One region of the Pedobacter antarcticus genome, then DNA from elsewhere that is predicted to be linked to it. Evidence: riboswitches for the same ligand, from Rfam matches in the RefSeq annotation. Region 1 holds a riboswitch; the other holds the start of a gene.
What was found. A riboswitch is a leader RNA that binds a small molecule or an ion and turns the genes downstream of it on or off. The one in region 1 is predicted to bind cobalamin.
Positions count from the first base shown of each region.

Region 1 (3,424 bases):
AATTGAAACGTTCATGGTGTAAACGCTGACGTATAGGGAAAGCACTTTGACGTGTCGCATCTGCCTCAGTGATTGCCGCAATACGATCCTTCACTGCTTGTTTATGTACCTTTTGTGAAGTACGTCTGCTTTGTATAGCTGCCTTGTTAGTTTCCAGTAAAGCTGTATTGCCTTCCACAATCTGACGGATTTCACTTACTTCATTCAATTTTTGTTTGGCAAATGCCATCCAGTTTTTGATCTCCGGATCAATGGCTGTTTCCAGATCCAAGTCGATCGGGCTGTGCAGCAATGAGCAGGACGGAGCGATGATTACCCTGTCAGAACCCAATTTTTCCACGGCTTTATTGATTAAAGCGAGAGATTTTTCATAGTCGTTTTTCCAGACGTTACGACCGTCTATTACACCCAGAGAAAGTTGCAGTGTATCCGGGATCAGTGAAAGTACTTCTTCCAGTTGCTCAGGAGCACGAACCAGGTCAATATGTAATGCCGCTACCGGAAGGTTTACCGCAAGCTCTGTATTGTCTAGTAAAGCTTCAAAATAAGTAGTTACCAGAATTTTAACACCACTTGCGCTACGTGAGATAAGACGATAAGCATAATCAAAAGCTTCTTTTTCTTTCTTTGACAGATCCAATGCCAGGCACGGCTCGTCTAACTGGATCCATTTGGCGCCCTGAAGTCTTAAGCGGTTAATGATTTCCACATATACCGGTACCAATTTTTTGATCAGATCAATGCGCTCAAATCCCTGTTCTTTTTCTTTGCCAAGCAACAAATAACTTACCGGCCCAAGAAGAACAGGTTTCGCCTTATCTCCAAGCTGTTGTTTTGCGTTGTTGTATTCACTAAAGATATTTTCATTAAAGATCTTGAATTCCTGGTTAGCAGTAAATTCAGGTACGATATAGTGGTAGTTGGTATCCAGCCATTTAGTCATCTCCATTGCGGTAATGTCCAGGCCATCTTTCTGATAACCACGCGCCATTGCGAAATAAAGATCAATTTCATGATTAGCTTTTACCTGCGAGAGTACAGGTGAATAACGCCCGGGAATTACTCCCAATAACAAACTGGTATCTAATACCTGATCGTAGTAGCTGAAGTCGTTGCAAGGGATCAAATCGATGCCCGCATCAAGCTGGGTTTGCCAGTTTTGTTCTTTGATGGTACGGGCTACCTTATTTAATTCTGTAAGGTCGATTTTACCTGCCCAATATTGCTCACAGGCTTTTTTCAGTTGTCTTTGGCTCCCGATTCTAGGGTAGCCGAGGTTTTGTGTTAACATTTCTTTCAACTTTTTAAATGGTTAATAATCATTGTAAAAAGTCCTTCCTGACTTCAGGATGCCTGTATAAAAGAAGGTTAAGAAAGAAAAATACAGATCTAGGCAGGCATAGCTAACCTATAAGGTTTTACCTGTTGTATATGTATCAATCTGACTTTAAGCTTCAATCGCGAAAGCATCGTCAATATAGAACAGGCAGGTATCCTGACTTGTAACAGCTTTTATCGTCCTTCCCGCTATTACGCAGTGGAGCTCTTGGATAAAAACCTTCATATGTTACTTACAGTTGCGCGACAGTACGTGATTTACACACGATTCCCTTTTAATTCACAGCTAAGTAAAACCTTTTCCAATTGTTGAAATATGTAAAGAACTCTAATTATACAAATCAGCTTTAAACTTCAACAAAGATACATTCGAAGATTATAAAACCTTACTTATATAAATATTCAGATAAAACGTCCTGTTTTTTAATATTTTCAAGTTTATAACGCTGTTAATGTATTACTTTTACTGCGTCTTAAGGAGATTATTCTATGAATGAATTAGATGAAACTGATTTGCTGTTAATGAAGATATTAGCTAACAATGCAAAACACACCAATAAAGAACTTGCAGCCCTTGTAAACCTTTCTCCGTCGCCGGTTTTTGAGCGGATGAAGAGACTGGAGGGCAACGGATACATTAAAAAATATATCGCAATTCTGGATGCGGAGAAATTCAACCAGGGTTTCATTGTTTTTTGTAATATCAAGCTTAAACAACATGATAAGAAAATAGGCCACAAGTTTGTGGCTGATATTATGGATATTGATGAGGTTGTTGAGTGCCACAACATTTCAGGAGATTATGATTTTATACTCAAAGTATACGCGAGGGATATGAAACATTATCAGGATTTTGTTTTCAATAAACTCGGTTCCGTTGAAAGTATAGGAAGCACGCATAGCACTTTTGTGATGGCAGAAATAAAAAATACTCATAACATTAGCTTTTAAGAGAATCCAGTTTTGAGTTTATAGCCGATGGTATTTAACCTGAGGTATAAGTTTAAGCGACAAAAAAAATCATATAATGGAAGAATCGTGGACTAACAGATGGAATAAAAGATACAGCGCCAAGGACTTTGCGTATGGTAAAACACCTAATTCCTATTTTAAAGAACAAATTGAGCAGCTTAATCCTGGGTCTATTCTTTTGCCAGCTGAAGGTGAAGGACGTAACGCAGTATTTGCTGCAAAACTTGGCTGGGAAGTTTCAGCCTTTGACATTAGCATTGAGGGGAAAATGAAAGCGATGGAGCTCGCAAAAAGTAATAATATATCTATTGATTACAAAGTTGGCGAGCTTCAGGAATTAAAATATGCAGACGAAGAGTTTGATGTTATTGCACTTATATATGCCCACTTTCCGGCAGCAATTAAATCAATATATCATCAAAGACTTGACCGTCATTTAAAAATGGGAGGTATGATAATTTTTGAAGCATTTAGCAAAAATCATATTGATTATGTCTCAAATAATGAAGCTGTCGGCGGTCCAAAGGATGTAGAGTCCTTATTCTCCATTGATGAAATTAGATCAGATTTTAAAAACTATGAAATAATAGAATTGATCGAAAAAGAAATTGAATTAAACGAAGGCCTTTACCACAATGGCACAGGAAGCGTTATTCGATTTGTTGGAAGGAAAATGCATTGAATAAACATTACTTTTAAAGAGTGACTTACATCCTTTAGACTTGTAGATAGTAGCTTTAATTTTGCTTTTAACTCCCAGCTAGGTTGCTATGATATTTTCCCTGTCTTGAGCAAGTTCTCGGCGTAAAGCCACATGATATCAGTACATATTTTTTATGAGACAATTCAGAATTGACCGAATAAAAAAACAATATTTGTTATTCGGACAGTTGGTTATCAAAGGTGTTTTACGATGGTAATTGATAGGTAGACGAGTGATAATTTTAATAAAATAATGGCAGAGTCAAATCAATTGCTTTTCTTTTTTAGTGTCTTAGGAGCTTTTAATGGTTTCTTACTGTCATTATACTTTGCAGTATATGCAAAAAAGAAAATCTTCACCAACTATTTTTTATCGTTACTATTGCTGGTTTTGAGCATTAGAATTATTAAA
Region 1 covers NZ_FNGZ01000001.1:113,694-117,117, forward strand. Annotated here, with positions in the region: gene metE (5-methyltetrahydropteroyltriglutamate--homocysteine S-methyltransferase) at 1-1,291, opposite strand, end outside; cobalamin riboswitch at 1,469-1,654, opposite strand; gene BLR53_RS00510 (Lrp/AsnC family transcriptional regulator) at 1,828-2,289, shown strand; gene BLR53_RS00515 (class I SAM-dependent methyltransferase) at 2,366-2,992, shown strand; gene BLR53_RS00520 (helix-turn-helix domain-containing protein) at 3,266-3,424, shown strand, end outside.

Region 2 (3,424 bases), 150 kb from region 1:
TATACTCAAAATCTGAGGGGCTGATGAAGGAAGCTGCACAGCTGGATATAGATTTTATAGGCGGCCTGGATCCTACATCTATTGATCGGGATATGATTAAATCAATGGATCTGACCATCCGCCTGGCACTGGATTACAAAAAGGGAATTGACATTCACCTGCATGAATCGGGTGAATCGGGTCTGGAAACTATCGAATATCTCACTAGACGCGTGATGGAGAATCCAGCGCTGAAAGGTAAGACATTTGTTAGCCACGCCTTCGCTTTAAGCAGACTGGAACAGCCTAAACTGGATCAGGTATGTGCAAATCTTGCCGAAGCGGGTATTGGTATCATATCTACCGTGCCGATAGGGAAATCTGTGATGCCTATACCAACTTTGTACAAACATAAGGTAAGGGTAATGACAGGTACGGACAGTGTAATTGATCATTGGTCTACTTTTGGCTCTGGCAATATGCTGGGAAAAGCCAATTTGCTTGCACAGCTTTATGGCTGGTCGGACGAACTGGCACTGTCCAGATGTCTGCGAATTGCAACCGACGATATTTTGCCGCTGGATGACAACGGTAAACAGTTATGGCCGAAAGTTGGTGATGCAGCTAGTTTTAACCTGTTTAAGGCAAGTTGTTCTGCTGAAGCAGTGGCGCGTATACCGCCATTGCGTGCCAGATACTATAAAGGGGTGGAACAGCAAATTTTGATATCCTGATTATGATCCCTGCCACGAACTCCAGCGGCAGGGATTTTTTTATGCAGGAACCGTACTATTCAGTTTGTGATAAGAGGAATAGGAGACCAGCAGGACGATAAACATTACAATCGGACTGTACCACATACCGCCAACTCCGTCTACGGCAAGAATAGCAATAAATGCAGAGATAAAATCTATACCGAAAGCTACATAAGTCCATTCCTTTAACCGCTTCGGGAAAAGAGGTACAATGAGTATAATACCGCCAATGAACTTAGCGATCCCTAATTCCCAGTGAAACCATAAAGGAAGACCAAGGTGTGCTGTGCCATCTAATGCCATTTTACTGTTAAGGAAAAAAATACCTGGGATGATGAATATGGCCAGTATCCCTGTGCTCACCCAATACGTAATTTTTGTTTTTTTTGATTCGGTCATAGGTCTTTGATTTTTTTTAAATCTCTATATTAATATACGAAAAAATCAGGGGAGTATGAGCCAATAATAAGGGCTGTAAAGGACATTGAATTTCATAATCCTGACCTGGAAAAATCCCCGGACGGCGACGGGATCAGGATCGATAAAAAAGGAAGCCGTAAGACTTATTACGCCGATAATCAGATTAAATATATGCCTCAAGACTAAAATCCGGCACGTTTTAATTACATTTGCTTCGCTTTTGGTTCTCTATGTAAGTCGCATAAAGATTAAAAGGGAATCTGGTGTAAATCCGGAACTGTCCCGCAGCTGTAAGCTCTTTATACCAAACCCAATCTATAGTCACTGTTCTGTTCAGAGAATGGGAAGGCGGGGCAAGGAGAGCAAGTCAGAATACCTGCCTCTAGCTTTATAATTCATAGCTTTCGTGGAATGGAGCTGGAATGAAAATACTTATCGTGTTTTTTCATTTATAGTTTAAATCTGGTTTGCTGTGGGGTTACTATACCACACATGGAATTAATTGCGCTTCCTACGCTTTTAGAGCGTAAATACCTTTCTTGGATTCAGTGTTTATATTTCACTCTTTTAGTGTCGATGGTGGTGTGCTGTCCATTCACTGTATCTGCCCAGATCAAAAAAAACATCCAGGATCGCAAAGCGGATACATCAAAAATTTTCCAACTCAGACAGGTTAATATTGCTACGGTAAGGGCAGGTATACGCCATACGTCTGCAACTCCTGTCCAGTTATTGAAAGGTTCCGAATTAACCAGACTGAATAGTTTTTCTGTTGCTGATGCACTGCGTTTTTTTAGTGGGGTCCAACTGAAAGATTATGGTGGCATCGGGGGGCTCAAAACCGTGAATGTAAGAAGTCTTGGCTCTATGCATACCGCTGTTTTTTATGATGGTGTACAATTGGGAAACGCCCAGAACGGACAGGTAGATCTCAGTAGATTTTCTTTGGACAACCTGGAGGAAATTGCCCTTTATAACGGTCAGCGTAGCGAAATCTATCAACCTGCGAAAGCGTTCAGTGCAGCGAGTTCTATTTATATGAGGTCTGCCAGACCAGAATTTAAGCCTGGCGAGCACCGGCACATTCGGGTTGGTGTGAAAAGTGGCTCCTTTGGTTTAATTAATCCTTCTGTTCGCTGGCAGGAAAAAATAAGTCCGCATTTAACTGCAAATTTAAGTACAGAATGGCTCCATGCAGACGGAAGGTATAAATTCCGGTATACTAATGGAGTTTATGATACTACCGCACGAAGAAGTAATACTGATATTACATCGATGCGCCTGGAGGCAGGGTTGAATGGTTTAACGGCAGACAGTAGTTCCTGGTTTGTTAAAGGTTACCAGTACAGATCGGCGCGGGGGTTGCCTGGAGCCGTCGTAGCGAATAAGTTTGACTATACTCAGCGACAGTGGGACAGGAACACTTTTGTTCAGGCAGGTTACCAAACGAATGATAAAGGACGCTATAGTTTAATGGTTAATGCAAAATATGCGCATGATTACCTTCGTTATCTTGATCCTGAATATGTGACCACTTCTGGATTTCTGGATAACCGGTTTAAACAGGATGAACTCTATGTTTCTGCTGCCGGCCGCCTCCATCTGCTGCCGGTTTGGGAAATTGCCCTGTCTACAGATTATCAGATGAATAAATTGGACGCGAATCTTTACAGATTTCCTTTTCCAACCCGTCATACCATCCTGACTGCGCTAGCCTCGGAGCTGAAGTTGAAACGCTTTAATCTGCAGGCCTCCGTATTAGGAAGCTTTATACGGGACGAGGTCCGTGAGTATACGAGTGCGGGCAGCAAGCATGAATTTACACCAGCCGTGCTGGCCTCATGGCAACCATTTGATACCGAAGACTTCAGGGTCAGGGCTTTTTATAAAAGTATTTTCAGGATGCCTACTTTCAACGACCTTTACTACACATTTATAGGGAATACCTTATTAAGGCCTGAATATACAAGCCAGTATAATTTTGGATTGACCTACCATCATACATTCTTGCACCAGTCTCTGGTGAGCCTGTCTGTCCAGACTGATACATATTATAACCGGGTTAAGGACAAAATTGTAGCTGTCCCCAGTCAGAATCTTTACCGCTGGACAATGTATAATATTGGGGTCGTTGGTATTAAAGGGTTGGAAGCCAATATACAAACAGTATGGAATGCGGGTAACGGAGTTGGTATTCAGGCAGGTGTTAATTATACTTATCAGCAGGCCAGGGATATTACCAGCACAGAACGTTATAATTATAATATTCC
Region 2 covers NZ_FNGZ01000001.1:263,642-267,065, forward strand. Annotated here, with positions in the region: gene BLR53_RS01125 (amidohydrolase) at 1-713, shown strand, start outside; gene BLR53_RS01130 (DoxX family protein) at 753-1,133, opposite strand; cobalamin riboswitch at 1,359-1,552, shown strand; gene BLR53_RS01135 (TonB-dependent receptor plug domain-containing protein) at 1,647-3,424, shown strand, end outside.
Region 2: another riboswitch for cobalamin. It lies ahead of BLR53_RS01135 (TonB-dependent receptor plug domain-containing protein); the one in region 1 lies ahead of metE (5-methyltetrahydropteroyltriglutamate--homocysteine S-methyltransferase).